Regions from separate parts of the Pseudarthrobacter sp. TE3704 genome, predicted to be linked through region 2. Evidence: riboswitches for the same ligand, from Rfam matches in the RefSeq annotation. Region 2 holds a riboswitch; each other region holds the start of a gene.

Region 1 (7,689 bases), on a different contig from region 2:
GCTCAGGTCGGTGGTGGCGGAAACCTTGCCGGCGACCGGCTCCAGGAGCCCCGCGAGGGTCAGGGCAAAGGTGGATTTTCCCGCACCGTTGGGTCCCACCACTGCCAGTGCCTGGCCGGCCCGCACCTGCGCGGTGATGTCTTCCTGCACCGGGACTGGCGGGATCCTGCGGAACCCGCTGCGGCGCGGACGTTCCCGGGACACTGCCAGCTTTTCGGCGGCGAGCAGGAGATTTCCCGTCCCGGCGGCCGGCACGGCAGCACGGGCACGGGTGGCGGGCACATAACCGGGCACCCATACCCCGGCGGCCATCAGCATGGTCCGCGCGTCACTCAGTACCTGGTCGGGAGGGCCGTCCAGCAGTACCGCAGGATCAGAGGCCGAGCCGGGCTGCAGGACCACAATCCGGTCCACCAGGTCCTTCCAGACCGCCACCCGGTGCTCCACCACCACCAGCGTTGCGCCGGTCTTGTCCAGGCACCGGGCCACGGCGTCGCGGACCTCCAGCACACCCGCCGGGTCCAGGTTGGCGGTGGGCTCATCCAAAAGGATCAGCCCGGGCCGCATCGCAAGGATGCCCGCCAGCGCGAGGCGCTGCTTTTGGCCGCCGGACAGGGCCGACGTCGGATGGTCCAGCGGCAGGTGGGACAGGCCGACGTCGTCAAGCGCCTCGTGCACGCGGGTCCAGATCGCGTCACGGGGCACGGCAAGGTTTTCGGCGCCGAAGGCGACGTCGTCGCCTACGCGGGAGAGGACAACCTGTGTTTCGGGGTCCTGCTGCATCAGCCCGGCATGGCCGCGCTGCCCGCGGGGGGACGCACCGCCGACGAGCAGCGAACCCGACTCGTCCGAATCGCCCGCCTCGCCGTCGTCGTTCACGTCGCCCAGAACCCCGGCAAGGGCATGCAGGAGGGTGGATTTGCCCGCACCGGAAGGACCGAGCAGGAGCACCCGCTCCCCCGGCGCGATGTCGAGGTCAAGGCTGTGGACCGCAGGCTTGGGGCGGCCGGCATGCCGCCACCCCCAGCCGCGGGCCGTGACGGCCGCCGGCCGCATAGCTCCGGGCCCGGCCTGGTGCGAAGGTGCCTGCATCAGGAGAGGACGGGCTCCGTGGCTGCCTTGCGCGAGGCGAAGGAGCTCAGCACGCCGGTCTTCGCTAGAGCCCGGGTAGCGATCCAGGACAGCGCACCGGCAATGACCGCACCGGAAATCGCGGTGAAGATGATGTAGGCCAGCTTGTCACCGCCCGAGTAGGCGATGTTCCAGCCCCACGGCGCGAAAGAGTCATTCAGGCCGCAGAAGAGTCCCGCCGCCGCGCCTGCCAGCAGGGCAACGGGCAGGTTGAACTTTTTGTACACGAAGATGGCGAAGATGATCTCCGCGCCGAGGCCCTGGACGAAGCCGGAGAACAGCACGGAGGCGCCGTACTGCGATCCCATCAGGAGCTCACCGGTGGCTGCGACGGTTTCGCAGAACAATGCCGCGCCGGGCTTGCGGATGATGAGCATGCCCAGCACCGCCGGGATCATCCAGCCGCCGGCGATCAGGCCGGTCAGGGGCGGGTAAACGGCGTTCATCGGCGCGGAAACCGCGGCCGCACCCTGGGACCAGGCCCAGAAGATGACGCCGCCGGCGATGGCGATCAGGGCCGCCACCACGATGTCCACGACGCGCCAGGACTTGCTGGTGGTCTTCTTGATTGCTGCAGTGCTCATGTGATCCTCCTGGGAAACAGGAGGGGAAAGCACGGCAAGCGGCTACTGCCGTTGCCGGACTTCGAGAACTCGACTCCCTTGCGCCGGTACTAACCGGATCAGGTTCGAGGGTCTGCGGCTGTCCGCACTCTCAGCGCCCACCTGCGGTTCCCGGCCTTGGCCAGTGCCCGACGGCGGCGCTCCCCTGTCGTTAAGTAATGCTCTGAACGGAATAATGCTTAGGTAGAACTGCCCTGCTGGGCGGAGTCCAGTTTACACCGGGACAGGGGTAGATTGTGGGCCATGACTGCTAATCAGCCGCATGTGACCGACTTCGATCCGGACTCTGACGCCGCGCAGCCGGAGGGATCGCTGCAGGCCCTCATCGGCCGCATCGAGGGGGAGATCCATGAGCTCCAGTTCCCCGGCTTCTCCCTGGACGACTCGCTGAACCTTGGACTTCTCCTTGTGGAACTGGGAAAGGAGCGCGGCCTGCCCATCGCGATCGACATCACCAAGGGCGATCAGGTCCTGTTCCATGTGGCCCTGCCCGGCGCCACCCCGGACAACGAACACTGGATCCGGGCGAAGCAGCGCACCGCCGCCCGGTATGAGGTTCCCTCACTGCTGGTGGGGCTTCGCGGCCGGCTCCGGGGCGGCCGGATCGAGGACCAGGGCTGGTTCGACCAAACCCTGTACGCCGCGCACGGCGGGTCCTTCCCGGTCTATGTTTCCGGTGTGGGCGCGGTGGCCACCGTCACCGTTTCCGGGCTCCCGCAAATGCAGGACCATGACCTGGTGGTGGAGGCTATGCGTGAGGTGCTGCGCCCGGCAGGGGCAGACGGCCCGGCATGACCGGCAGGCCCGCAGACAATGCCGTCCGGGCGGCACTGGACAAAGCCGAGGACGAGATGATCTTCATCGGCCCGGACCATCCCTACTATCCCCTGCTGGCCGACCTGGTGTCCGCCGTCGGCAAGGCATGGCAACAGGGGTACGAGCAGGGCCGAAGCGGCGGGCAGCACCCCAACCCCTACACCTGGACCGGCCCGGCGTAAGAAAAGGACGGAACGGGGAAGGTTCCGTATCCCTCAACGCAGAAACAAAGCCTGCTTAGCTTTTATTAGTAATCATGCTTACTATATTGTTTCAGGCGTGAGAGGAGTACAGGACATGGCAGTCAGCATTCGCCCACCGGGCGTCCGAACCGCCCTGCAGTGGTCTGCCGTTGCCGCCGGCGCCGTATTCCTGCTCGTTGGCATCCTGGGATTCGTTCCCGGCGTTACCCGCAACTATGATTCCCTCGGTTTCGCAGGGCCCGGTTCAGGCGCCCTGCTGCTGGGTGTGTTCCAGGTATCCATTCTCCATAACCTTGTCCACTGCCTCTTCGGCGCCGCCGGCCTGCTCATGGCGCGGACCCACCGCCAGGCCAGGAACTTCTTCACCTACGGCGGGGTCATCTACCTGGTGCTCTGGCTGTATGGCCTCCTCATCGGAGACAACACGCCGGCAAACTTCATCCCGGAGAACGGTGCGGACAACTGGCTGCACCTCGTCCTGGGCCTGGCCATGATCGCCCTGGCCATCATGCTGTCCCCGCGCACTCCCGCCGCCAGCCGCGGCAACTGACCTTTCCTGACTGGCCGTCAATGCAGACGGTACCGCACCGGCACACCGCCCGAACCCAAGGAGCACCATGAAACTTCCGGAACCGAGAGGCCCCATCAGCAGCGCCCTGTTGGGGGTTTTGGCAGGACACCCGGGCAGCGCCGGCGAGTCCCTTTCCGGGATGCGCCAACTGGTCGACGGGAAGCTGGCGGGGGTTACGGACATCATCGGCGATGATGATGTCCAGCTCGCGCTTTTCTGCCTGTACGAGCTGCATTACTCCGGCCTGGAAGGTGTGCCGGACGAGTGGGAGTGGGAGCCCGGGCTGATCCAGGTGCGGCAAATGCTGGAGAAGCCCTTCGAGGAAGCCCTGCGCCTCGCCGCCCGGGAGGCCGGCGGGGATCTGGACCTTCCGGCCGGCTCCGACCTGACCAGCGACGCAGTTGCCGACGTCCTGTTCGGCCTGGCGGCCCGGGACACCGGCCCCAGCGTCTCCCGCTTCGTGGCAAAGAAGGCAAGCCTCGGGCAGCTCAAGGAGTTCCTGATCCACAAATCCATCTACCAGCTCAAGGAAGCGGACCCCCACACCTGGGCCATCCCGCGGCTGAGCGGCCGGGCGAAAGCCGCCCTGGTGGAAATCCAGGCAGACGAGTACGGCGGCGGTCGGCCGGACCGGATGCACAGCGCACTGTTCGCCCGGACCATGCGCGGCCTGGGGATGGACGACCACTACGGTGCGTACGTGAACGCCGTCCCGGCCATCTCCCTGGCCGCCGTGAACCTGATGTCCCTCTGCGGACTGAACCGGCGGCTCCGCGGCGCCATCACCGGGCACCTGGCCATCTATGAAATGACGTCCTCCCAGCCCAACCGCCTGTACGGCAACGGCTTCCGCCGGCACGGTTTCGATGCGGACGTCACCCACTATTTCGACGAGCACGTCGAGGCAGATGCCGTGCACGAGCAGATAGCCGGCCGGGACCTGGCAGGCGGCCTCGTGGAGGCCGAACCCGGGTTGCTGGATGACGTCATTTTCGGTGCCACGGCGGTGATGGCGATCGACACCAGGCTGTCCGCCCACCTTTTGACGTCCTGGGAACACGGCCGGTCTTCGCTCAGGGCGGCAGTGCCGGCGGCAGCATGACCTCCCAGGCCATGGAGCAAGGCCTCGAAGCGGCTGAGTACATCCTTCCCCTGCGTTGGGCCGACGACTCCGGCCTTCCTGACCTGGTGGCCTACCTGCAACGCCTGGCCACCTGGATACCGGTCATTGTGGTAGACGGTTCAGCCCCGGACCTGTTCGCCCGCCACCGGGAGCAGTTCCCGCCGGAGGTCCGCCACATCCGCCCCGATCACCCGGCGGGACCGGGACATGACGGCGGGCAGCACGGCAACGGCAAGGTGGCAGGGGTGATGACAGGCGTCCGCGCCGCCACGGCAGAGGTTCTGGTGATCGCCGACGACGACGTCCGCTACACGCGCGCGTCCCTCGCCGCCGTCGTGGGCCACCTGGGGACTGCGGACGTGGTGCGCCCGCAGAACTATTTCGACCCCCTGCCCTGGCACGCATGCTGGGACACGTCCCGGACGCTGATCAACCGGGCCTGGTCCGCCGACTTTCCCGGCACGCTGGCCCTGCGCCGAAGCGCCCTGCTGGCCACGGACGGCTACGAACCCGTCCTGTTCGAAAACCTTGAGCTGATCCGGACGGTGACAGCCGCAGGCGGACGGGAAAAGATCGTTCCGGACCTGTTCGTGGCGCGCCGGCCGCCCCGCGCCAGGCATTTCCTGAAGCAGCGCGTCCGGCAGGCGTACGACGACTTCGCGCAGCCCCGGCGCCTGGCCGCGGAACTTGCCCTGCTCCCGGCCATTCTCGGGGGCACCCTCCTCCCCAGAAGGGCGCGTCTCACTGTTTTCCTGTCGCTGGCGGCCGCCGCGACGGCCGTGGCAGGGATCGGACGGCGGCGGCTCAACGGAACGGACGTCTTTCCATTGCGCGCCGTGTGGTTCGCGCCGCTCTGGGCCATGGAACGGGCCGTCTGCATCTGGTGCGCAGTGGCTTTTCGAGTGGCTGGGGGCGTGCCGTACGCGGGCGCGAGGCTACGGACGGCCGCCCACACCGAAGCTGAGCTCAGGCGCCGCCACCAGGGCAAGCTGCAGGCACTACGGCAGCAACAAACCACATCAACAGCAGCTACGAAGGAGCGGATATGAACCAGGAACCGGCCGAAAGCTCCATTGTGGTCTGCCCCGACGGACCGTTGATCATCAGGGGTGACTTTGAGATCGTTACGCCGTCGGGTGCCCCCGTGCCGCGCGACCGGAAAACAGTGGCCCTGTGCCGGTGCGGGGCCTCGGCCATCAAGCCGTACTGCGACGGCACCCACAAGATGATCAAGTTCCGCACGGAGCCGCCCGCCTCCTGAGCACCTCCTGCGCCCGCGCCTGCCCGCACGGCCGACAGGTCCGGGCCGGTTGACAGCCGAAGGTGTGCCAACGAGGATGGAGCCTCGGAAAGCGTTTTCTCGGGGAGGAGGGCCGGCTCTGTGCCCAGCCGGCAGATTGCTATCGACCGCAGGGCCCTGGTCCGCCGCCACGCCGTGGAACAGGACAGCCTCGACCCCCGGAGCCCGGTGTCGGTGGGGAACGGGGAATTCTGCTTCACGATGGACCTCACCGGCCTGCAGTCCCTTCCGGCAAAGTACCCGGTGGGCGCCCGCGGCGGGCTGCCAGCCGGCACCCTGCTCGGAACGCAGGCCCAGTGGGGCTGGCATTCCATCCCTCCGGAGCAGGATTACACCCTGGCCGGTTCCACCGTCCTCTACGACTCTCCCCGCGGCCCGGTCCCGTACGTGGACATGGCGGGCGGGCTCGTGGACGGCCGCGAAACGGAGTCCTCCCGCGCTGAAACCTGGTTGCGGGCCAACCCGCACCGGCTGGACCTGGGCCGGATCGCCTTCGCCCTGCCGGGACGGGACAGCCCGGGGCAGACCCCGGAAGACGTTGCCCACCCGCGGCAGGTGCTGGACCTGTGGACCGGCACGGCCACCAGCCGCTTCACCCTGCACGGCCAGCCCGTCGGGGTCACCACCGCGTGCCATCCGCACCGCGACGAACTCGGCTTCCGCATTGAATCCACGGCGCTGCAGCAGGGCCTGGCGATCTCCCTGTCGTTCCCTTACGGCTCCGAGGCCTGGCATAACGCCGCGGACTGGACCCGTCCCGAAGCCCACAACACCCGGGTGGAAGAGCTGCCTGTCACCGGCAAGGGACGGAAGTGGCTGATCTCCCGTTACCTGGACAATTCCGGATACCAGGTGGCCGTTGCCGGCGCCGGACTGGAACTGGAACAAACCAGCCGGCACGGCGTGATCCTCAGGGCAGCCAACGGGGCGGAGGTCCTGGACTTCAGCGTGCACTTCATCAGCACCGGCCAGGGCGACTGCCTGCCGCGCGGCACGGGAGGCATCGGCCTGGGCAGCGGGGCCGGCGAAGGGGCAGCTGCCGCGGGCAAGGATCAGGCCCCCGCGCCGGGTACTGCGGTGATCGATGCGTCCCGCACCGCCTGGCCGGACTTCTGGATGTCAGGCGCCGCCGTCGAACTTTCCGCAACGGAAGACCCACGCGCGAAGGAACTCGAACGCCGGGTGGTCCTCTCGCAGTACCTCACCGCCATCAACTGCTCCGGGTCCCTGCCGCCCCAGGAGACCGGGCTGGTCTGCAACTCCTGGCGCGGGCGGTTCCACCTCGAGATGCACTGGTGGCACGCTGCCCACTTCGCCGCCTGGAACCGAACCACACTCCTGCTCCCGGCGCTGCGCTGGTACGCCTCCATCCTGGAACCGGCACGGCAGACTGCCAAGGCACAGGGGTTCGACGGCGTCCGCTGGCCCAAGCAGTCAGGACCGGACGGGCGCGAGAGCCCCAGCCCCATCGGCACCTTCCTTGTTTGGCAGCAGCCGCATCCCATCCACCTCGCCGAACTCGCGTACAGGGCGGAACCCTCGCGCGAACTGCTGGAGGAGTTCGCGGAGATCGTATTCGAGAGCGCCAATTTTATGGCCAGCTTTGCGCACCCCACCGCCCGCGGATTCGAGTTGGGCCCGCCCCTGGTCCCGGCCCAGGAAAGCTACGAATCGATCAGGGGCACGGCCAGCAATCCCATCTTCGAGCTCGCCTACTGGCAATGGGCGCTGCGCGTCGCCTGCACGTGGCGGGAACGGCTGGGGTTGCCGCCCAAGGATAAATGGCTTGCCGTGGCCGACGGCATGGTCCGGCCCAAGGTGGCGGACGGCGTCTACGCGGCGATCGGCGTCGAACCCTTCACCATCCGCACAGACCATCCCTCCATGCTCTGCGCCCTGGGCGTGCTGCCGCAGACGGACAT
Region 2 (7,689 bases):
GAGGCCCCAGCGCGGCATGTCGTCCCAGTCCACGAACGTGACGGCTGTGCCCTTGTTGCCGGCGCGGCCGGTGCGGCCCACCCGGTGCAGGTAGATCTTCTCGTCTTCCACGCACTGGTAGTTGATGACGTGGGTGACGTCCTCGACGTCGATGCCGCGGGCAGCAACGTCCGTCGCAACGAGCACGTCCACCTTGTTGTTGCGGAAGGCGCGCAGGGCCTGCTCACGGGCACCCTGGCCAAGGTCGCCGTGGATGGCGGCAGCGGCGAATCCGCGGTCCACCAGCTCCTCGGCAACCTTCGCGGCGGTGCGCTTGGTCTTGGTGAAGATGATGGTGCGTCCCCGCCCCCGGGCCTGCAGGATGCGGGCCACCACTTCGGTCTTGTCCATGCTGTGTGCACGGTAGATGAGCTGGCGGATGTCCCGCTTGGTCAGGCCCTCGTCCTCGGGGTCCGCCGCACGGATGTGCGTCGGCTGAGTCATGTACCGGCGTGCCATGGCGATGACCGGGCCGGGCATGGTGGCGGAAAACAGCAGGGTCTGCCGGACGGCAGGGGTGCCGGCAATCAGGGTTTCCACGTCCGGCAGGAAGCCCAGGTCCAGCATCTCGTCGGCTTCGTCGAGCACAACGATCTTGACGTTCTTGAGGCTCAGGTGCTTCTGCTTGTAGAGGTCGATCAGGCGGCCGGGCGTGCCCACCACAACCTCCACGCCCTGCTTCAGGGCTTCCACCTGCGGCTCGTAGGCGCGGCCGCCGTAGATGGTGGTGATGCGGGCATTGCGCTTGCGGGAGGCGGTCTGCAGGTCATTGGCCACCTGCACCGCGAGTTCGCGCGTGGGGACGATGACCAGGGCCTGCGGAGCGCCCGGAACGGCCAGCTTCGCGTAGCCGGGGTCGTCCTGCCCGACGACGCGCTGCAGCGCCGGGATGCCGAAGCCCAGGGTCTTGCCGGTACCGGTCTTGGCCTGTCCGATGATGTCGTGGCCGGACAGCGCCACGGGCAGGGTCATGGCCTGGATGGGGAAGGGGTGGGTAATCCCGGCGTCGGCCAGCGATTCCACGATGTCTTCGCGGACGTTGTAGTCGGCGAAGGACTTTTCCGCGATTTCGTGCGGCTTCTCATCGGAGATGATGGTTTCTTCGGGCTCGATGGTCTCAGTGCCGGTGTCGTCCGTCAGAAGCTGATGGGTATGCAATTCACTCACAGGGAGTTTCCTTATTCATTTGGGCAATGGCGCTGCCTGCTCAACGGGCCGGCCGGGGAGGCTGATCCGGAGCACGCTCGGGCGCGCAAGCAATTCCAGTGGAAGCCGATCGCGGGCTATCTATATGCTGGCACTGGTGACCAGCGGGCAAATCTCAAGATCGCGTAGGGGCGGGCTTGTTGGTTTCAAATCAAGGAAATCAACGACCGGGCATCCATATCTACTTCTCCAGTCTAGCCGTACACCGCCTAAATCCCGGTTTCGGCCCTGCCGCGCCTCAAGCGTGCTGTCCACAGGGGACTACTGCACCAGTTCGAAATGGACCTCGCGGGTGGCAATATCGGAGGAAACCAGGCGCACAAGCACCTTGGTGCCGGATTCCAGTTCGCCGGCGCAGCGGGCGGTCACCGCGGGCTCGGACACCTGGATGATTCCGGAGCCGCCGTTGCCGTTCCCGTTCCTGCCGTTCCCGTTTTTTCCGTTTCCGTTTTGCGGCTTGGACCCGGAAATGACGATTGCGTCGAATTCCTGGCCGATGTGGTTGACCAGCAGCGCCGCCTCCACAGTGTCCAGGGCCATGCGCTCCATCCGGGACGCCAGTTGGTCGGAGCCTGCCATGATGTCCGGCAGCGACGGCAGCGCCTCCCGGGCCCATGCGGGAACGTTGCCGCCGTTGCTCAGGGCCTCGCAGATCACCAGCACGAAGCGGTCCACCAGCCGGCGCAGCGGAGCGGTGGTGTGGGCGTAGGCGGCACCGATGGCCGACTGCACCGCGTCTTCCGGGACCACACCGTCAAAGGCGGTGTAGGAGGCGCCCCTGAACAGCATTCCCGCCGAATGCATGATGGCCAGCTGCCGGGGATCGGTGGGGTCCAGGGTGCGCAGGTATTCGCCGTAGCTGACCTCCCCGTCCCATGGTTTGCCCAGCACTTCGGTCTGCAGGCGGAAGTGGTTGAGGGAGCGCTCATCCGGCGCGGGCATGGTGCGCAGGATACCCACTCTGCCGGCCAGCATGAGCTGCGCCGCGGCCATGCCGGTCATCAGCGAAATCTGCGCGTTCCAGTCCTCCACGGGAAGCTGCGGGGCGGCGGCGATGCGGTAGCCGCCATCGGGAAGCTGGACGATCTCCTGTTCCGGCATGTTCAGGCTGGCACCTTCACGGGCACGTTCCAGCTCCACGCGCTTGAGGCCAACCTCTTTGAGCAGCTGGAGGACGGGGGATGCGTTGCCCGAATCCAGTTCAGCCTGCGCCCCCTTGTAGCTGAGCTTGGCCCGGCTGCGCATGCGGGCCCGCTTCACGGCGACGGAGGTGACTTCGGCGGCGCTGTCCAGCCGGAAATCCCAGACAAAGGCGGAACAGTCCTGCCCCGGCAGCAGGCTCCCGGCTCCCTCGCTGATGACTTCCGGATGCAGCGGAATCCGGCCGTCCGGGGCATAAAACGTCTGGCCGCGCCGCCGTGTTTCGGCGTCCAGGGGCCCGCCGGGTGTCACGAAGGAGGGAACATCGGCGATGGCGTACAGCACGTGGTACCCGTCGCCGTCGGCCTCGATGAACAGGGCCTGGTCCAAATCCGTGGACGATGCCGGATCGATGGTGATGAATTCGATGCCGGTCAGGTCATAGGCCGGCAGCTGCAAGGCCGCGACGGCGGCTTCGGCATCCCTGACTGCGTGTATGGGGTATGGGCCGGGCAGTTCCAGTTCGGTCCGCAGCGCACCCAGGGCTTCCTCGAGGGCATTGTTGTGCTCGTGGACGTTGGGAGCCAGCCGATGATGTGACACGAAAATCAGCCTAGCCCGAAGAGCCCCGGTTTTGCATGGCATTGACGCCGCGCGGGCTGCGTCGTGTTGCGGCAGCCTTAGGGTGTGGCCCCGTCCAAGGCAGCGACAAGGGCGGCAGCAGCGGCGGCAGGGTCATCAGCTTCCGTGATGGCACGCACCACAACGATGCGGCTCGCTCCTGCTTCCACAACCTGGTCCACGTTGGAGTGGTCGATGCCGCCGATGGCGAACCAGGGCACCCCGTTCCCGGCGTCGGCCGAGGCTGCGGCGGCGTACTTCACGAGGTCCAGCCCGACGGCGGCCCTGCCGGGTTTGGTGGGCGTGGCCCAGACGGGTCCGACGCAGAAGTAGTCAAGCGCGGACGGTCCGGCTGCGGCAGCGAGGGCGGCGTCCACCTGCCCGGGGGCATGGCTGGATAGCCCGATGGCGGCGTTGCCGTTGAGCAGGGTGCGGGCTGCATCCAACGGAAGGTCCTTCTGACCGATGTGGAACACCGGCGCACCGGACAACACGGCGATGTCCGCCCGGTCATTCACAGCCCACAGCCGGCCATGGCGCTGCGCCGCTTCCTTCAAAACCGCCAGCAGCTCCAGCTCCTCCGCCGCCTCGATGGCCTTGTCCCGCAACTGGATGATGTCCACGCCGCCGGCAAAGGCAGCATCCACGAACTGCCCGAAGTCCCCGCGGTCCCGGCGGGCATCAGTGCAGAGGTAGAGGCGGGCGCTGTTCAGGCCGGCAGTGCCTTCGGCGTGGGTGAAGGCATCGGCTGCGGGGACTGCGGCAGCGGGGGCAGGGGACTGGGACACATTCATGGCTGCAAGCCTAGTTCCTCTACACTGGCCTCGTACTGCGGGAGCCCGCGGCAGCTGTCATAAAGCGCCGGGCTGAGAGGGCGTCAGAGCCGACCGCTTGACCTGATCCGGTTAATGCCGGCGTAGGGAAGGAGACACATGAGCACCCCAAACGTTGCCCCGCCCGGGGCTCCGTCGGGCACAATCCGTGCCGACGTGGCCGTGATCGGCGGCGGAGTGGTTGGGCATGCCATCGCCTGGGAGGCGAGGCGTTCCGGGCGGTCCGTCGTGCTGATCGATGACGCGCCAGGAGCCGGGGCCAGTTGGGCGGCCGCCGGAATGCTGGCCCCGGTGAGCGAGCTGCACTACCAGGAGGAGGACCTCCTGGAGCTCATGCTTGCCTCCTCCGCCCGGTGGCCGGGCTTTGCCGCGGAACTGGCCGCCGCTTCTGGCGAAAGTCCCGGGTACCTCACGACGCCGACGCTCGCCGTGGGTGCCGATGCCGCCGATCGCCGCGCCCTCATGGATTTGCGCGGGGTGCAGCAGGCCAGCGGCCTGTCCGTGGAGCCTTTGACTGTCCGGGAGGCCCGGCGCCGGGAACCGCTGCTCAGCCCTGCCATCGCCTGCGCACTGGACACTCCCGCGGACCACCAGGTGGATCCCCGGCGCCTGGTGTCCTGCCTGCGGCGCGCGCTCGCCGCGCATTGCCCCGCCGTCGAAAGTAATGGAACAGACGTGGCGGGGGCCATCGACGGCTACGCCGTGCCGGACCGGGCCGCCGGGCTGGTCTGGGCGGACGGGGCAGTGGCCGGGGCCCGGCTCGCGGGCGGCGGCACGGTCCTGGCCCGCGAAACGATCGTTGCCAACGGCCTGGATGCTGCAGCCCTGGCGGGGCTGCCCGACGGCCTGCAGCTGCCGCTGCGGCCGGTGTATGGGGATATCCTGCGCCTGGCAGTGCCCCGGCAGCTCCAGCCGCTGGTGACCTCAACCGTCCGCGGGCTGGTCCACGGCGTCCCCGTGTATATCGTCCCGCGGCAGGACGGGACGGTGGTGATCGGAGCCACCCAGCGTGAGGACGCCCTTGCCGCAACACATAACGCACCTGCGGCCGGTGCCCGCGCCGCAGCGGGCGCCGTATCGGCAGGCGGGGTCTACCAGCTCCTCCGCGATGCCCAGGTCCTGGTGCCCGCCGTCGCCGAACTCGAGCTGTTGGAATGCACGGCACGGGCGCGGCCCGGCACCCCGGACAACGCCCCGCTGCTGGGACGGGTGCCACTGGCCGGCGATCCGGCAGCCGGGGAGTCCGCACACGTTGCGGGACTGATCATTGCCACCGGATTCTTCCGGCACGGCGTCCTCCTGGCCCCCGCAGCGGCGGCCATCTGCCGGGACCTTCTGGACGGCACGGCGGACGTCCGCTGGCAACCGTTCAACCCGGGGCGGTTTTCCGGCGGCGAACCGGCCGCCACCATCTTCAACATCAAGGAGACAGCATGAACATCACCCTGAACGGACAACAACATACGGTGGCTGACGGGGCCTCCATCACCATGCTCGTCAGCCAGGTCACCGGCCGCCCCCTCGCCGCTGACGGCCAGGCCCGCGACGGCGGCAAACTCGGCGTGGCGGTGGCGCACAACGCGCAGGTAGTACCCCGCAGCCAATGGTTCGCAACAGCGCTCGCCGACGGTGACGACGTCGAGCTCGTCACGGCAGTGCAGGGAGGCTGAGACCATGACCGAAACCACCACCATCACACCGGCCGGCGCCTCCGGCATGGACGACACACTGGTCATCGACGGCGTACCCCTGGCATCGCGGCTCATCATGGGCACCGGCGGCGCCCCAAGCCTGGACGGCCTCGGAGCCGCGCTCCTGGCGTCCGGGACAGCACTGACCACCGTGGCAATGCGCCGCTATTCGACGGCCGAAACGGGCTCGCTTTTCCAGCTGCTCGTAGACCACGGCATCCGGGTCCTCCCCAACACCGCCGGCTGTTTCACGGCCCGTGATGCGGTCCTCACCGCCGAACTGGCCCGCGAGGCACTGGAAACCGACTGGGTGAAGCTTGAGGTCATCGCAGATGAGCACACCCTCCTCCCGGACGCCGTGGAACTGGTGGACGCCACCGAACAGCTGGTTAACCGCGGGTTCAAGGTGTTCGCGTACACCAACGACGATCCGGTCCTGGCGCTTCGCCTGGAAAACCTGGGAGCCACCGCGGTCATGCCCCTGGGATCACCCATCGGCACCGGGCTGGGGATCCTGAACCCGCACAACATCGAGCTCATCGTGTCCCGCGCCTCCGTCCCGGTGGTGCTCGATGCAGGCATCGGCACGGCGTCGGATGCCGCCCTTGCCATGGAGCTTGGCTGCGACGCCGTGCTGCTGGCCACCGCGGTGACCCGGGCGCAGAACCCGGCGATGATGGGGGAGGCCTTCAAACACGCTGTCATCGCCGGTAGGCTGGCGAAAGCGGCCGGTCGGATACCGCGCCGCGAGCACGCGCTGGCGTCGTCGGCGATGGAGGGCCGGGCCGAGTTCCTGTAGGGCCTGCTCCTTCGGACCGGCCGGCGCCCTGATGCAAGGAGCAGCAGTGGCCGCCAAAGACGCCCTTCCCCGGGAACGCATCGACGAAGCACTCACCGGACTGCCGGACTGGCGTTTCAGCGACGGCGGCCTGGTCACCGTCTTCAAGACGCCGACGGCGGCTGCCGCACTCGAGGTGATTGCCGCCGTCGGACGCCTTGCCGAGGAACAAAACCACCATCCGGACCTCGACTGGCGCTACAACCGCGTCTTCATCCGGTACACCTCCCACGACGCCGGAGGGCAGGTGACTAGGCGGGACCTCACTGCGGCCGCCGGGGCAAGCGACGCCGCGGCAGCGTCCGGGGCTGTGGCCGAGCCTTCGAAATACGTGCCGGACCATTAGGCAGCCGCGCCATCAAGCAGCTGTGCCGTTAAGCAAGTGGCCGCCGTCCCAACGGGACAGCGGCCACTTACTTAAGGTGCAACAGAAACCGGCGCTCAGCGCCGAAGGATCGCGGTAAGCCGGAGGGTGTCCTGCCGGGCGCGGCTGCGGCCCAGGTAAAGAATAGCCACGACGGCGGCCGCAGCCCCCAGCGCGATGGGCAGGACCCATGGAAGCCAGGTCAGCCCAGGCCGGTAGCCGAAGCCGGCGGCCATGAGGATGATCCACGTGAGGGCCCCTGCACCCACGGCTACGCCGGCGGGCAGGCCGGCGCCGTACTTGGCATGCCGCCTGTCATTCGCCCAGACAATAAAACCTGCGGCGACGGTGGCGAGCACAACGATGGTCAGGGAAAGCAACGGATCTCCTCGGGATTCGCGGCAGCGCGGGCCTGGGCTAGAACTGGCCGAACCCCACGCGGCGGACCTCTTCGGCGCCGATTTCCACATAAGCCAGGGCATTTCCGGGAACAATGATCAGGCGTCCCTTGTCATCCGTCAGGCGCAGCTCGCTGCCGGCGTTGATGGCTTCGCCCACAACCTTGGCCACCGTGTCTGCGTCCTGTGCCGATTCGAGCACAATCTCGCGGCCAACATTCTGAACGCCGATCTTAATTTCCACAGGGGGCCTCCCAGCCAGTCAAAGTTCGTTGGTGATGTCTTATTTGTAGTCTAGGACTCTTTGGGGAAGCGAGAGATTCCGCGCCAAGCTAAACGGTAGATGAGGTCACTGGCCACATCGAGGTCAAGGTTACCGTCGGTTTCGAGCCAGTAGCGGGCACTGACCTGCGCCATCCCGGCGAGTCCGCGCCCCAAAAGCTCCGCCTCGAGGTGGGGGAGTTTGGTGTCCCCGGCAATGACGCGGGCAATGGCGTCGGCGAAGGTCCGGTTGAAGGTCTCCAGGCGTGAACTGACATCCGGATCATTGATGAGGTCC
Region 3 (7,689 bases), on a different contig from region 2:
CCGGCCCAGCATGCGGGGCAGCTCCTCCGAGGAGTAGTTCACGAGGCCGCGGGCAACCACGGTTCCATCGGCACTGACGATCTCGACGGCGTCGCCCGCTTCGAAGTCGCCATGCACGGCGGAGATGCCTGCCGGCAGCAAGGACGTCCGGTGGTGCCGCACGGCCTTAACCGCACCATCGTCGAGGACCAGGCGGCCCTGGACCGAGGCGATATGTGCCAGCCAGAGGAGCCGGACGGGCTTCCGGGCCCCGTTGACGGCGAACCAGGTGCCTACGTCCTCGCCGTTGAGTGCAGCTGCCGCGTTGGGCGTGGAGGTGACGACGGCATGGATGCCGGAGCCGGCGGCCATGGTGGCGGCTTCGACCTTGGTGAGCATTCCGCCGGTGCCGACGCCCGCCTTGCCGGTTTTTCCGATGGACACGCCCTCGAGGTCGTGGGCGCCCTCAACCAGGGGGATCCGTTTCGCGCCCTGGGAAGGCGGACCGTCGTAGAGGGAGTCGACGTCGGACAGCAGCACCAGCGCATCGGCCCGCACCAGGTGCGCCACCAGGGCCGCGAGCCGGTCATTGTCGCCAAAACGGATCTCGTGCGTGGCCACCGTGTCGTTTTCGTTCACGACGGGGACGACGCCGAGGTTCAGCAGCCGGTCCAGGGCACGGAAGGCGTTGGTGTGCTGGCTGCGCCGCATCAAGTCCTCGGCCGTGAGGAGCACCTGGCTGACCGTCACGCCGTGGGCGCCGAAGGCGTGGGTGTAACGCGCCATCAGCAGGCCCTGCCCCACACTGGCCGCCGCCTGCTGGGTGGCCAGGTCGCGGGGCCGCTTGGCCAGGCCCAAAGGTGCCAGGCCCGCGGCGATGGCGCCGGAGGAGACCAGGATGATCTCCGTTCCGGTGTTGCGCTTGGCCGCCAGGGCGTCCGCCAGGGCGGTCAGGGATTCCTCCGAGATGCCACCTTTGATGCTGGTCAGTGACGACGAGCCCACCTTCACCACGATCCGGCGCGCGTTGGCGAGCACGCTCCGGTCCACGGACCGCACCAAGGGGTCCGTGACGACGGCCCTAGAGGTCATCGTCCGCTTCCAGTCCGCTCTCCTTCAGGGGCTTGGCCACACGCCGTCCGCTGACGGACTCCGTCCAGATGCCGGCCTTCCGCTCTGCCTCGAGCTCGGCGCGGGCTGCTGCCTTGGCGTCCCGGCGCTCCTGCTGCTCTTCGCGCTTCTGGCTGCGGGTGGGGCGGTCGCCGATATCGGCGAAACGGACATCGGTGCCGCGGGGTGACGCCAGCAGTTCGGCGCCGGCCATCATGGTGGGCTCCCAGTCGAAGACGACGCCGTCGTCCTCGCCGATCACCACGGTGTCGCCGGGCTTTGCGCCCTGCTTGAACAGCTCGGTCTCCACGCCGAGCTTGGCCAGCCGGTCGGCCAGGTAGCCGATGGCTTCCTCATTGGTGAAGTCCGTCTGCTTGACCCAGCGCACGGGCTTTTCGCCGAGGACGCGGAACAGCGGCTCGAGGCCCTTTTCCTCACGGCGGATCCGGAACCCGGACTCGTTGACGGGGCGCGGACGCAGGACGGCCGGCTGCACCTTGGGCGGGGCGGCCGCGACGGCGTCACGGGCTGCCTGGACGATCTCGGCCATGGCGAAGCCCAGCTGGCGCAGGCCTTCGTGGCTGGTGGCCGACACTTCGAAGACGCGGTAGCCGCGGGATTCCAGTTCCGGGCGGACGAAGTCTGCCATGTCCTTGCCGTCAGGCAGGTCCACTTTGTTCAGCGCCACCAGTCGGGGGCGGTGGTTCAGGGGGACCACTTCGCCGTCCTGGCCGGCGTAGCTCATATCCACGGCGTACTTTTCCAGCTCGGCCTCAATAATGGCCAGGTCCGAAAGGGGGTCGCGGTCCGATTCCAGGGTTCCGCAGTCCAGGACGTGGACCAGCGCGGCGCAGCGCTCCACGTGGCGCAGGAAGTGGTGGCCCAGGCCCTTGCCCTCGCTGGCACCCTCGATCAGTCCGGGGACGTCGGCGATAGTGAACCGGACATCGCCCGCCTGGACAACGCCCAGGTTGGGAATGAGCGTGGTGAACGGGTAGTCCGCGATCTTGGGCCGGGCAGCCGACATCGCGGCGATGAGGCTTGACTTGCCGGCAGACGGAAAGCCCACCAGTGCGATGTCGGCAATGGACTTCAGTTCCAGGACGATGTCGCTGGATTCGCCTTCGATGCCCAGCAGGGCGAAGCCGGGGGCGCGGCGCTTCTGGGAGGACAGGGCAGCGTTGCCGAGTCCTCCGATCCCGCCGGCAGCGGCAACGTATTCGGCGCCTTCGCCGACGAGGTCCGCCAGGACCGTTCCGTCCTTGGACTTGACCACGGTGCCGTCGGGCACGGGCAGGATGAGGGTCTCACCGTTCTTCCCGCCGCGCCAGTCACCCATGCCGGGGCCGCCGTTGGTGGCGTGCCGGTGGGGGGCGTGGTGGTAGTCAAGAAGGGTGGTGGTCTGGTGGTCCACGCGCAGGATGACGTCGCCGCCATTGCCGCCATTGCCGCCGTCGGGACCACCCAGGGGCTTGAACTTCTCGCGGTGGACGGAGACGCACCCGTGGCCGCCGCTACCGCCGGATACGTGCAGTACTACCCGGTCTACAAAGCTGGCCACGTGGATCTCCTCAGTGCTGTGTTTCGAGACGCCCCAAGGCGCCAAATCGATTGTAATGCGGTTAAAAGAACAGTGGAGCGGGCCATCAGGCCCGCTCCACCGCTTTAGGATCTGTTGTTACTCTGCAGCTGCAGCAGCAACGATGTTGACGACGCGACGACCGCGGCGGGTACCGAATTCAACGGCTCCCGGGGTCAGTGCGAACAGGGTGTCGTCGCCGCCACGGCCAACGCCGGCGCCCGGGTGGAAGTGGGTGCCACGCTGGCGGACGATGATCTCGCCTGCGGATACTACCTGGCCGCCGAAGCGCTTGACGCCGAGGTACTGAGCGTTGGAGTCACGACCGTTGCGAGTGGAGCTCGCGCCCTTTTTATGTGCCATCTGAAATGCCTGCCTCTAAATTCTGGGGAATCTGCTGAAAAACCTGAACGTAACCGGTGGTTACTGAATGCCAGTGATCTTGACCTTGGTCAGTTCCTGACGGTGACCCTGGCGCTTCTTGTAACCGGTCTTGTTCTTGAACTTCTGGATGACAATCTTAGGACCGCGGAGGTCCTGGAGGATTTCAGCCGTGACAGTTACCTTGGCCAGGTCAGCAGCGGCGGAGGTGACCTTGTCACCGTCTACCAGGAGCAGTGCGGGCAGCTCAATGGTGCTGCCAGCTCCACCGGCGACGCGGTTCAGGGTAACGAAGTCTCCAACGGAAACCTTCTCTTGGCGGCCGCCTGCGCGGACAATCGCGTACACCACTTGGGAACTCACTTCTCTCGACGTTTATTACTAGATTTGCGTGCGGTACCCGGCGCTGAAGTGGCTGGGTTTCCGCTGTGCCTCAACGCCGTGGATTCCCCGGGGAAATCCGTGAGCTATCCCCGAAGGGGTCATAACCCAAGTGTTGGCGTAAGCACCGAAGAACTAGACTACGCTAATTTCGTCTTCGGCCGCAAATGAGGCTGGTTCCGGCGCGTTGGCTGTGATAGGAACCACAGGCCAACCAGGCGGCGGGACCGCGCCCCACCATCCTACCGGCAGAGCGCCCGCCTGCCGGTCAGGAGTGGAGGCGCGGCGCGTCGAAGAAGTCCACTTCCAGGCGGCAGGACTGCCGGAAGGCGGTGACCATCGCCGCCCGCTCGGTATCCGAGGCGTTCCGCCCGGCCCCGTCCACGATGGCGATGGCCTTGCGGGTTGCTTCGGCGAAATCTTCGTCCGCGTAGGTACGGAGCCAGTCAGCATAGGGGTGTGCTGCCGGTTCGCCCGCGGCGACAAACCGGGCGTGGAGTGTCTTGCCCACCTCGGCATACAACCAGAAGCAGGGCAGGACGGCGGCCGCGAGCACGGCATAACTGCCCGACGCCGATGCGGCCGTCAGGTGGTCCACGTAGGACTTGGTGACCGGGCCCAGCTCGGCCTGGACGGGGCGGGTGCTCAGCCAGGACCTGTGCAGCTCCGACTCCACTTCCAGGCACTGCCGCGCGGAGGCAGCCCAGAACACCTGCTCCGTTTCGGTGGGTGCCAGGGCGCTTGCCCGTGCCAGGACCCGGGAGTAACCGTTGAGGTAGATGGCGTCCTGGGCGAGGTAGTAGGCAAACTCCTTTTCGGGGAGGCTGCCGGAGGCCAGTCCACGGATGAAGTCCAGCCCGTAGATCGCTTTGAGGTCCTCGTCGGCTTCGGCCCGCAGCCGCGCGGCGAATCCTCCGGCGGGCGGGATGGGGCGCAGGTGGTGGAAATGGTGGACGGGCCCGTTCCCTGTTCCCACGTCCAGGCGTCCGGAGGCTTCCAGGGCCCCTGCCAGCCAGGGCTTCACTTCCCGCAGCGATGCCTCCCAGTCCCCCAGCCGCGCCTGCACAGTCGCCATCGCGGATGAGAGCGAACAGCCGGTGCCGTGACTGTTGGGGGTGGCCACCCGCTCCCCCGGCACCTGGATGACTTCTGCTCCCAGCAATCCGTTCATGTTGACCAGCGCGTCCGGGCATTCGGCCCCGGCCAGGTGTCCTCCCTTCACCAGCACGGTGGTCCCGGTGGCTGCCGCCAGGCGCTTCCCCTGATCGAGCGCGCCTTCCCAGGAATCCTGCGGGCTTTCGCCAACCAGCATGGCGAGTTCGGCCAGGTTGGGCGTGAGGAGATGGGCGAGCGGCAGCAGGTCGCGGAGCGCGGCCTCGGCTGATTCCTGCAGCAGCCGGTCGCCACTGGTGGCGACCATCACCGGGTCGAGGACCACGACGGCGGGACGCACCTTTTCGAGCCATTCCCGGACCGCCCCAATGACGGCGGCGTCCCCCAGCATGCCGATTTTCACGGCGTCGATGGTGATGTCGTCACTGATGGCGTCCAGCTGGCTGGCCAGGAAGGAAGCCGGCGGGACGTGGACGGCTTCCACGCCGCGGGTGTTCTGTGCGGTGAGGGCTGTGATGGCGGCCATGCCGTACCCGCCGTGCGCGGCAATACTTTTGAGGTCCGCCTGGATGCCTGCTCCACCGGAGGGGTCCGAACCCGCAATGGACAGGACACGGGGCAGGTCCCGGCCGGAATCCGGCAGGACAGGAGTGGACTGGAGAGCTTCCGCGGGCATTGCAAGAGTCGAAGACAAGAGACATCCCTTCGCCGGTACTAGCCGGACAGGTTCAACGGGTGTGGATCTCAGCCGGCCCTTCGCGCGGCACCCCGTGTCGGTTCCCCAGCCTAGCCGTTTTGCCGCCGCCGCACCGAAGGTGACGTGCCGCTGCTGTTGGCACCTGATCCGGGCCGAAACATTGTTAACCCCGGATGCCCGGAACCGGCCGTGAGGGCGGTTCCGGGCATCCGGGTTTTTGTTGTGCTGCCTGCGGTCAGAGCTCGGAAGCAGGAACTCCCACACCGAGGATGATCGGAGCCTCGGCCTGCTTGGCGCCTGCAGTGTCCGCACCGGAGGCCGCAGCCGGTTCCGGCGCCTTCGCGGCATGCGAGTGTCCTGCGCTGGCGGCCGGGACGCTCTCATGGTGCTGGACCGACGTTTCGTTGGCAGCACCCTGGGCACGGCTGGCGCTGCGGTTGCGCCGTGGCCTCCGCTGCCGTGACTGCTCCACGGTGTGGTCCGACCAGTCCTTCTCAACGGTGGCGGCGCCGGACGGCTGCCCGGCCTTGGCCGGTTCCGAAGCTACCGGTGCCGCAACTACCGGTGCCGAAACTACGGGTGCCGGAGCTGCCGGTGCCGAAACCGCAGCTTCCGGCTGTTCTGCCGGAGCCTCGGCAGCCGGAGCGGGCTCACCGAGGTGCGCAAAGGCTTCAGCGAGCCGGTCCAGGGTGAGGGCAGGCTGCGGCTGCTGTTCTTCCGCGTGCTCGACGAAGGGCAGGGCAACCTTCTCGCCGCCGAACGTCAGGACAGCGGCGGGACGGGAGGAGGCATCGGCGTCGTGCTTGTCCGCCTCGGCCGGCGCTGCCTGCTGGGCCGGCTGTGCCTGGCGGGCAGCCGCAACCTCATCGTCGTGCAGGTGGGCCGCGTGGGCTGCTGCAGCGATGTTGGCGAGCGCCAGCCGGGTTGCTTCCGCCTTGGCATGGCGTTCGGCGTCTGCCGGGTCCGGGTGGACGGTGTGCACGTGTACGGCTGCGGCCGCCGGGGCAACGTCAGGCTGCTGGCCGCCGCGTCCGCGCCGCCGCTTCCGGTCGGGACGGACGCCAGGCTGGGTGCTGTCGGTTCGCTGGCCTTCGTTGCGGTGTCCTTCAGCACGGGCTTCAGGCCGGCTGTCGGCACGCTGCACGTGGTGCTCGGCGGCAACGATGTTGGCGCGGCGGTGCTCCACGGGATCGTCGTGGGTGACCACGCCGCGCCCGGCGCACGCCTCACACTGCTCACCGAAGACCTCCAGGAGCCCGGTGCCCATGCGCTTGCGTGTCATCTGGACCAGCCCCAGCGAGGTGACCTCGGCAACCTGGTGCTTGGTACGGTCACGGCCCAGGCACTCCACCAGCCGGCGCAGCACCAGGTCCCGGTTGGACTCCAGGACCATGTCGATGAAGTCGATGACGATGATGCCGCCGATGTCGCGCAGCCGGAGCTGCCGTACAACTTCCTCGGCCGCTTCAAGGTTGTTCTTCGTGACGGTTTCTTCGAGGTTGCCGCCGCTGCCGGTGAACTTGCCGGTGTTGACGTCCACCACGGTCATGGCTTCGGTACGGTCGATGACCAGCGAACCGCCGGAGGGCAGGAACACCTTGCGTTCCAGGGCCTTGTGAATCTGCTCGTCGATCCGCCAGGCAGCAAAGATGTCCTGGTCCTTGGTCCACTTCTCGAGGCGGCCCACCAGGTCCGGGGCCACGTAGGTGACGTAGGCCTCAATGGTGTCCCAGGCTTCCTCGCCGGAAACGATCAGCTTGGAGAAGTCCTCGTTGAAGACGTCACGGACCACCTTGATGGTGAGGTCCGGTTCGCCATAAAGCAGTTCCGGTGCCAGGACCTTGGTGGAGGTGGACTGGCTTTCGATGCCTTCCCACTGGGCGCGCAGCCGGTTGATGTCGTGCGTCAACTCTTCCTCGGATGCTCCCTCGGCGGCTGTGCGCACAATGACGCCCGCGTGTTCCGGAAGGCGGTCCTTGAGGATGCGCTTGAGGCGGTTGCGTTCGACGTCGGGCAGCTTGCGGGAGATGCCGGTCATGGAGCCGCCGGGCACGTACACGAGGTAGCGGCCGGGCAGCGAGATCTGGCTGGTCAGGCGTGCACCCTTGTGGCCCACCGGGTCCTTGGTGACCTGAACCAGGACGGTGTCGCCGGACTTGAGGGCGTTTTCGATGCGGCGCTGCTTGCCTTCGAGGTTGACAGCCTCCCAGTTCACCTCGCCGGCGTACAGGACGGCGTTGCGGCCGCGTCCGATGTCAACGAAGGCAGCCTCCATGGAGGGCAGGACATTCTGGACCTTGCCCAGGTAGACGTTGCCGATCAGCGAATCCTGCTGCGTCTTGGACACGAAGTGTTCCGCCAGGACGCCGTCCTCGAGGACGGCAATCTGAATTCTGTCGTCGCGCTGCCGGACGATCATTTGCCGGTCAACGGATTCGCGGCGGGCCAG
Region 4 (7,689 bases), on a different contig from region 2:
GATGCTGACGACGTCGATGCGCATCTAGGCGTTGCCTTCAGGTTCCGAGGGGGCTGCTTCGGCCTCCGCATTCAGCTCGAAAAGGCCGGCCGGCGGCGTAAGGAGGATGTACCCTTCCTCGATGTTGACCTCGGGAACAATCTGCTCGACAAACGGAACCAGGATTTCGTTGCCGTCCGGGGTGGTGACCATGAGCAGGTCCTGCGCGGTACCGGTGTTGAGCGCGGCAACCTTGCCCACCACGTCTGAGCCCACCCGGGCCTCGAGTCCAACGAGTTCGTGCTCGTACCAGCCTTCGTCGTCGTCCTCATCCAGCTCCTCGGTTTCGATGAAGAGCTTGGCCCCCCGGAGGCTCTCCGCTTCATTGCGGGTCTCAATTTCCTCGAAGCCCAGCAGCAGGATGTCCTTGTTCCAGCGCGCACTCATTACAGTGAGCGGGCCGGCGGAGGCCGGCTCAACTACAAACTCAGTGCCGGGGACAAACCGGTCCCCAGGGGCATCGGTCAGGACCTGGACCGTGACTTCCCCGCGGATGCCGTGGGGCTTGCCAATGCGGGCCACCTGAAGCTGCATGTGTTCCTCTGTTCCAATGTGTGGATTGCGGTTGTTCGGGAAAAGCACTCCGGCCCCTCCACCTGATGGTGGAGGGGCCGGAGCATAACTGATGTTGCCGGACGCTCAGCGGCGGCGGTCGGTGTCGACGACGTCAACCCTTACCGGCTCGCCGCCGGCCAGGGCTGCCACAACGGTGCGCAGCGCGCGTGCCGTGCGGCCCTGGCGGCCGATCACCCGTCCGAGGTCATCCTGGTGAACGCGCACCTCGAGGGTGTCCCCGCGGCGGTTGCTCTTCGAGCTGACCTTGACTTCGTCCGGGGAATCAACGATTCCCCGGACCAGGTGTTCCAGCGCGTCTGCCAGCAATTTACTCAGCCTCGGTGGTCTCTGCTTCGGCCTCGGCGGCGTCAGACTTGGCTGCCTTCTTGGTGATGGCTTCCGGGATGATCACGGAACCCTTTTCCGGGGCAACGAAGGCTTCCTTCTGAGCTTTGGTCTTCAGGGTGCCTTCCTGACCCGGCAGGCCCTTGAACTTCTGCCAGTCACCGGTGATCTTCAGGATGGCGGCAACCTGCTCGGACGGCTGGGCGCCGACGGACAGCCAGTACTGGGCACGCTCGGAGTTGACCTCGATGTATGAGGGCTCTTCGGTGGGGTGGTACTTGCCGATTTCTTCGATTGCACGGCCGTCACGCTTGGTGCGTGAGTCGGCGACAACGATGCGGTAGTACGGTGCGCGCATTTTGCCAAAGCGCTTAAGGCGAATCTTTACGGCCACTTTTGTGGTCACTCCTGTTTCAGAAAAGGGGGTGAACCCGGCTTTCTGCACCCGTGGGGCGGGCCGTACTTGCGGGCTCGAAGGACAGGATCCGGACGCGGAGAGAGGGGCCACGCAGATCGAGTACCTGTTTATTGTGCCAGATCAGCGCCGGGATTTCGACTTGACACAGCGGCGGCCGGAAGATGGCCGGGGGCGGGCCGCTCAGGCGGACCAGACGTAGAGCCCCGTCCGCTCCGAATCTTCCACGCTGCCGGCCAGTTCAGCCAGCTGCTGCACATAGGTCCGTGCCTGGTCCGCGCCGAAGGGCATGTCGTCCTGGGCGGCCCACTGCCCGGCAACGTCATCAAGGATGTTGCCTTCGCCTTCGGTTTCATACGAGAGCAGGTCCGCCAGGGCGCGGACCATGGCCGGCGGGACGGCCAGGAGCGAATCGCTGGACACGTCCACCATGGTCAGTTCATAGTCGGCACCGCCGGCATGCACGGCAGTTCCGGCGAGGTCCCCCAGCTGTTCAACTTCGAAATCACTGATCCCCGGGATCCGGACGGCCTGGCCGGCGGGTGCACTGCCGCCTTCGTCCAGGACGCCGGCACGCTTGAGCGCGGCGTCATGGGTGGCAACAAAGATCTCGGTGAAGCCCATGGGAAGTACCCTTCTTCCGTTGACGGTGGTGCCGGCCGGGAGCAATGCCTGCCGCCCGGCCGTTCGGGTTCAGCCTAGTACGGGAACGCCCGGGTCAGCGTGCCGCTACCCGGATGCTGTTCCGCCAGGGGTCTTCAAACCGCAGTTCTGCTCCGGTGTGGTGGGCCGGCACGCCGGCGACTTTCAGGCGGTCCGCCAGCGCGCCGACGTCGTCACCCGTGGGCACCTCGATGAGGACCTCACCCAGGCCCAGTGTGTCTTTGCGCGGCCCGGCGCCGCGGCTGTTCCAGACATTCATGGCCATGTGGTGGTGGTAACGGCCAGCGGAGACGAAGAGGGCCTGGCCATGCCACCCGGCCGTTTTCTCGAACCCCAGGACACCTACGTAGAAATCCCGCGCGGACTGCACGTCACCCACCTGGAGGTGGACGTGGCCCACTCCTGCGGCCGTCCTGCGCTGCCCTTCCAGGGAATCCTCCGTCAGGTGCTGCTCAAGGTACCGCTGCGGCGGCAGGGCCAGGCTGTCCATGACCACGTCGGTTCCGTTCCAGGACCAGTTGCTGCGGGGCCGGTCCCAGTAGAGCTCTATGCCGTTGCCTTCAGGGTCGTTGAAGTAGAAGGCTTCGCTGACCAGGTGGTCGGCGCTCCCGGTGAAGGACCGCGGCTCGTATTGGGCAGCGGTGGCGATGGTCGCCGCGAGGGAGGCCTGGTCCTCGAACAGCAGGGCCGTGTGAAACAGGCCCGCTTCTCCCCTGCCCGGAAGGTTCAGCCCGGGCGCGGGCGCAAGGTGGACCAGCGGCTTTTGCAGCCGGCCCAAGTACAGCCCGCCGTCCTGCTCGGCCACCACCTCAAGGCCAAGGGCGCGCTGGTAGTAATCGGTCATGACCTTCATGTCGCCTACTTTGAGCATGACGGTGCCCATTGTGAGGTCTGCAGGAAGAAGATCCTGGCTGGTGGCTTCTGCAGTCATTGAACGCTCCCTGTGCTGGCGGCCGCCGGGATGGGGCGGCCTGTCACAGTTAAAATTACTTGAAGCTTCAATTTATTCCAAGTGCTTCGACCCGGAAACCTGCTCAGCGGATGATGCGGCCTCCCAGCACCACATGTGACAGTTGACTGACCGCCCGGGGAACCGTCAGCGGATCCTCGCTGCAGAGGACGACGTCGGCGCGCGCACCCTCGTGCAGGCCGTCCGCGCCGAGCCACTCGCGGGCTGACCAGCAGGCTGCGTCCAGTGCAGCAGCCATAGGCAGCCCGGCCTCATGCAGGGCCAAAATCTCGTCCGCGATTCTTCCGTGGTTGATGACGCTGCCGGCGTCCGTGCCGGCGAAGATCCTCACGCCGGCCCCGTAAGCTTCCGCCACCCGCTCCATCCGCCGCTCCCACAGCGCCAGCATGTGGTCCGCGTACCGCGGAAACTTGGGCCGGGCCTGGGCGGCGATGTCCGGGAACGTCGCGATGTTGATGAGTGTGGGGACGATCGGCACTCCCTGTTCGGCGAACCGGGGAAGATGCCGGGGCAGGAGTCCGGTGGCATGCTCAATGCAGTCGATGCCGGCGTCCAGCATCTGGTCCAGGGTGTCCTCAGCGAAGCAGTGGGCGGTGACCCGGGCGCCTTCGTCATGCGCCGCCTGTACCGCGTCCCGCACGACGGCGGAGGGAAAGGACGGCGCCAGGTCACCAATGCCGCGGTCAATCCAGTCCCCCACGAGCTTGACCCAGCCGTCGCCGTCGCGTGCCTGCTTGCGCACGGCTTCCACAAGGCCTTCCGGTTCCACCTCGTCGGCGAAACCGCGAAGATATCGGCGGGTCCGGGCAACGTGCCGTCCAGCGCGGATCAGCACCGGGAAGTCCCGGCCGCCCTGCATCCAGCGGGTGTCGGCCGGGGAGCCGGCATCCCTGACCAGCATGGTGCCGGCCGCCAGGTCTGCCCGGGCCTGGTCTTCGGCGGCAGCAGCGTCCACCGGGCCGCCGGGTCCGAGCCCGATGTGGCAGTGGGCATCCACGAAACCTGGCAGGACCCAGCCTTCCAGCACCTTGTCCGGCACCTGCTGCGGGCGTGTGAAGGTCAACAGCCCGTCAATGGACCACAGGCCCCGCCGCTCGCTGTCCGGCCCGGCAAGCACCGGGCCGCTGAATTCGATGATCTCCGGCATTGGACTCCTTTTCCCGCCAGTCAGGCTAGCACCGGCCATGTGACAAGCCCCTCCCGCAAGGCTGTGGTAGCTTTCTTCCTGACCACACGGGTGCCCCTGCAGGGGCTGAGATCGGGCTGACGCAGCCTGCGACCGTTGAACCTGTCCGGGTAATGCCGGCGAAGGAAGTGAGTATTCCTTGAATACACCCAATGAACAGCTGGACCCTGCCCTGAATCAGTCCCGCGAAAGCGTGGCCGGTGGGGCGGCGGAAGCCCAGGTTACCCAGTCCCTGACGTCGCATTCGCTGGCGTTCATCGAAGACGCGGAGTCGGGAATCCGGGTACCCGTAACGGAAATTGCCCTGGAGCCTTCCCCCAACGGGGAACCGAACGGACCCTTCCGGACCTACCGGACGGCCGGACCCGGCAGCGATCCGGTACGCGGCCTCAGCCCCTTCCGGTCCGAATGGATCGTGGCGCGGGGAGACACCGAAGCGTACGGCGGCAGGGAGCGGAACCTGCTCGACGACGGCCGCTCGGCTGTCCGCCGCGGCGCCGCCTCCGCGGAGTGGCAAGGGGCTCAGCCGGTGCCCCGCCGCGCCGTCGAGGGCAAGACGGTAACGCAGATGCACTACGCCAGGCAGGGCATCATCACCCCCGAGATGCGCTTCGTGGCGCTGCGCGAGAACTGCGACGTTGAGCTGGTCCGCAGCGAAGTCGCGGCCGGGCGGGCCATCATTCCCAACAACATCAACCATCCCGAGTCAGAGCCGATGATCATCGGTAAGGCCTTCCTGGTCAAGATCAATGCCAATATCGGCAACTCGGCCGTCACCAGCTCCATTGCCGAAGAAGTGGACAAGCTGCAGTGGGCCACCCAGTGGGGGGCCGACACCGTAATGGACCTGTCCACCGGCGATGACATCCACACCACCCGGGAGTGGATCATCCGCAACTCCCCCGTCCCGATCGGCACCGTGCCCATCTACCAGGCATTGGAAAAGGTCAACGGGGAAGCCAATGCGCTGACCTGGGAGATTTTCCGCGACACCGTGATCGAGCAGTGCGAGCAGGGTGTGGACTACATGACCGTGCACGCCGGCGTCCTGCTCCGGTATGTTCCGCTGACCGCCAACCGGGTCACGGGCATCGTCTCGCGGGGAGGCTCCATCATGGCGGGCTGGTGCCTGGCCCACCACCAGGAAAACTTCCTGTACACGCACTTCGACGAGCTGTGTGAGATCTTCGCCAGATACGACGTCGCATTTTCCCTCGGCGACGGCCTGCGGCCGGGAGCTACGGCGGATGCCAATGACGCTGCGCAGTTCGCGGAGCTGGACACGCTGGCCGAGCTCACCCAGCGGGCCTGGACATATGACGTGCAGGTGATGGTGGAGGGCCCGGGGCACATTCCGTTCCACCTGGTCCGGGAAAACGTCGAACGGCAGCAGGAACTCTGCAAGGGAGCACCGTTTTACACCCTGGGGCCGCTGGTCACGGACGTGGCTCCGGGTTATGACCACATCACGTCAGCGATCGGCGCCACGGAAATCGCCCGGTACGGCACGGCCATGCTGTGCTACGTCACGCCGAAGGAACACCTGGGCCTGCCCAACAAGGACGACGTGAAAACCGGTGTCATCACCTACAAAATCGCCGCCCACGCCGCCGACATTGCCAAGGGCCACCCGGGGGCGCACGAGCGGGATGACGCGCTGTCCAAGGCACGCTTCGAGTTCCGCTGGCGGGACCAGTTCGCGCTGTCCCTGGACCCGGTGACGGCCGAGGCTTTCCATGACGAGACTCTTCCCGCGGAGCCGGCCAAGACTGCCCACTTCTGCTCAATGTGCGGGCCAAAGTTCTGCTCCATGCGGATCAGCCAGGACATCCGTGACGAATACGGGTCCGCCGAGGCGCAGGCTGCCCTGGCTGAGGCGGCCTCAGGCATGCGCGCGAAGAGCCGGGAGTTCATGGCCGCCGGGGCCAAGGTGTACCTGCCGGAGCTGAACGTTCCGGCAGCGGGACGTAGCTGACTCCCCTCGAGTTTCCCGTCCGGCCGGCAATTGGGGGCCGGCCGGACGGGAAGGCTGCGTGCCCTCCGGGGTCAGGAGGCCCTGGCAGGCTCGGTCCTGCTGACCTCGCTGATGAAGGAGCGGATGGCGCGGTCGCCGTCCCGTGAGTCGTGGGGCCGGTGGCCCCCGGCAGCAACGCGGTGCAGGGCGCCCGTCTCACGGAGGTAGCCGGCGATCTCCTCATAGAGGGGCTCCCATCCCCCGGTCAGGACCAGGGTGGGGACGCCCGGAACGATGTGCAGCGGTGCCTCCCACGACGGTGACTGCAGCCGCAGCCGCCTGGCCGAGCGCTTCTCCTCGGCAGTGACCGGCTCCTGAAGGTCCGTGGCGTAGACCCGCCGGACGAACTCCCGCTGGAAATCCTCGTCGCTGAGTTGGCGGCGGACATCGAACAACGGCTGCATGAGGCGGATATGGGCCGCTGTCGCCGGCAGTTCCGCGGTAAGGGAGAGGCACGCCGGCTCCACGAGGGTCAGCGAATAAACGAGGTCGGGCCGTTCGACGGCGGCCGTCATGGCGGCGATGGCCCCTTGTGCGTGAGCCACGATGTGTCCGCCCGCGGCACCACGGCCGTCGTCCGCCAGGGACCGCAGCACGATGGCCGTGTCCTCGGCGAAGGAGGACTCCACGGGTTCGGCGACGGGATCGTACCCGTGGCGGCGCAGGAACAGTGCGTCGTAGGACAGCGCCATGCCGTGTTGGCGCGGCCAGGCCGCGGCGCCGAAACTCCCGGCGCCGTGCACGAACACTACCCTCTGCTTGAACATGACCCAACCCTATTCCACGGCGCCGGCAACCCCTGCAAACGGCAGCAGGTGTCGTTTTGAGCCCTCAAAACGACACCTGCTGCTACCTGGTTTGGATGCTGTTACTTGCCGAGGAACTTGTCGAAGCCCTTGGGCAGGTTCAGCTGGGACGGGTCGAAGTCGCCGCCCTGCTGGCCGAAGGCCGCGCCGGTGGGCAGGGCCTTGGCTGCATTGGCACGGCGTGCTTCGGCGTCCTTGCGCTCCTGGGCGGCCTTTGCAGGGTTGCCAGACTTTGCCTTCTTCTTCGGTGCGTTCTTGGCGTTCTTCCGGGCTCCGCCGCCCGCCCCGGGCATTCCGGGCATCCCGGGCATTCCCGGCATGCCGCCCTGGGCCATCTTCTTCATCATCTTCTGGGCCTGGGCGAATCGTTCCAGCAGGCCGTTGACCTCGGAAACGTGCACACCTGAACCGCGCGCGATGCGGGCGCGGCGGGACCCGTTGATGATCTTGGGCGCAACGCGCTCGTGCGGGGTCATGGAGCGGACAATCGCCTCCACGCGGTCAATCTCGCGCTCGTCGAACTGCTCCAGCTGCTGGCGGATGTTCTGCGCGCCGGGCATCATCATGAGCATCTTCTTCATGGAGCCCATGTTGCGGATCTGCTGCATCTGGGCCAGGAAGTCGTCCAGGGTGAAGTCCTCCTGGTCGGCGAACTTCTTCGCCATCCGGGCAGCTTCATCCTTGTCCCAGGACTTT

Evidence for each region. Region 2 has a riboswitch for thiamine pyrophosphate ahead of thiO (glycine oxidase ThiO). Riboswitches for the same ligand answer to the same signal wherever they lie in the genome.
Region 1: it holds a riboswitch for thiamine pyrophosphate, as region 2 does, so the genes downstream of both, ACZ9BC_RS10805 (ECF transporter S component) here and thiO (glycine oxidase ThiO) in region 2, are expected to answer to the same signal.
Region 3: it holds a riboswitch for thiamine pyrophosphate, as region 2 does, so the genes downstream of both, thiD (bifunctional hydroxymethylpyrimidine kinase/phosphomethylpyrimidine kinase) here and thiO (glycine oxidase ThiO) in region 2, are expected to answer to the same signal.
Region 4: it holds a riboswitch for thiamine pyrophosphate, as region 2 does, so the genes downstream of both, thiC (phosphomethylpyrimidine synthase ThiC) here and thiO (glycine oxidase ThiO) in region 2, are expected to answer to the same signal.

What each region holds. Positions count from the first base shown of each region.
Region 1 covers NZ_JBWCCJ010000003.1:655,687-663,375, forward strand. The annotation lists gene ACZ9BC_RS10800 (ABC transporter ATP-binding protein) at 1-1,092, opposite strand, end outside; gene ACZ9BC_RS10805 (ECF transporter S component) at 1,092-1,715, opposite strand; TPP riboswitch at 1,773-1,911, opposite strand; gene ACZ9BC_RS10810 (heme-degrading domain-containing protein) at 1,998-2,549, shown strand; gene ACZ9BC_RS10815 (hypothetical protein) at 2,546-2,752, shown strand; gene ACZ9BC_RS10820 (DUF4383 domain-containing protein) at 2,868-3,323, shown strand; gene ACZ9BC_RS10825 (iron-containing redox enzyme family protein) at 3,391-4,446, shown strand; gene ACZ9BC_RS10830 (glycosyltransferase family 2 protein) at 4,443-5,516, shown strand; gene ACZ9BC_RS10835 (CDGSH iron-sulfur domain-containing protein) at 5,513-5,728, shown strand; gene ACZ9BC_RS10840 (hypothetical protein) at 5,969-7,689, shown strand, end outside.
Region 2 covers NZ_JBWCCJ010000004.1:113,965-121,653, reverse strand. The annotation lists gene ACZ9BC_RS11620 (DEAD/DEAH box helicase) at 1-1,206, opposite strand, end outside; gene ACZ9BC_RS11615 (RNB domain-containing ribonuclease) at 1,507-2,988, opposite strand; gene thiE (thiamine phosphate synthase) at 3,066-3,800, opposite strand; TPP riboswitch at 3,828-3,946, shown strand; gene thiO (glycine oxidase ThiO) at 3,939-5,276, shown strand; gene thiS (sulfur carrier protein ThiS) at 5,273-5,509, shown strand; gene ACZ9BC_RS11595 (thiazole synthase) at 5,514-6,329, shown strand; gene ACZ9BC_RS11590 (4a-hydroxytetrahydrobiopterin dehydratase) at 6,376-6,714, shown strand; gene ACZ9BC_RS11585 (hypothetical protein) at 6,810-7,112, opposite strand; gene ACZ9BC_RS11580 (DUF3107 domain-containing protein) at 7,150-7,374, opposite strand; gene ACZ9BC_RS11575 (TetR/AcrR family transcriptional regulator) at 7,425-7,689, opposite strand, start outside.
Region 3 covers NZ_JBWCCJ010000002.1:504,800-512,488, forward strand. The annotation lists gene proB (glutamate 5-kinase) at 1-1,071, opposite strand, end outside; gene obgE (GTPase ObgE) at 1,061-2,650, opposite strand; gene rpmA (50S ribosomal protein L27) at 2,768-3,031, opposite strand; gene rplU (50S ribosomal protein L21) at 3,092-3,400, opposite strand; gene thiD (bifunctional hydroxymethylpyrimidine kinase/phosphomethylpyrimidine kinase) at 3,699-5,219, opposite strand; TPP riboswitch at 5,227-5,324, opposite strand; gene ACZ9BC_RS06360 (Rne/Rng family ribonuclease) at 5,476-7,689, opposite strand, start outside.
Region 4 covers NZ_JBWCCJ010000002.1:591,561-599,249, forward strand. The annotation lists gene trmD (tRNA (guanosine(37)-N1)-methyltransferase TrmD) at 1-24, opposite strand, end outside; gene rimM (ribosome maturation factor RimM) at 25-573, opposite strand; gene ACZ9BC_RS06765 (RNA-binding protein) at 679-921, opposite strand; gene rpsP (30S ribosomal protein S16) at 923-1,333, opposite strand; gene ACZ9BC_RS06775 (hypothetical protein) at 1,538-1,978, opposite strand; gene ACZ9BC_RS06780 (VOC family protein) at 2,073-2,948, opposite strand; gene ACZ9BC_RS06785 (amidohydrolase family protein) at 3,052-4,134, opposite strand; TPP riboswitch at 4,211-4,318, shown strand; gene thiC (phosphomethylpyrimidine synthase ThiC) at 4,313-6,148, shown strand; gene ACZ9BC_RS06795 (alpha/beta fold hydrolase) at 6,220-6,954, opposite strand; gene ffh (signal recognition particle protein) at 7,056-7,689, opposite strand, start outside.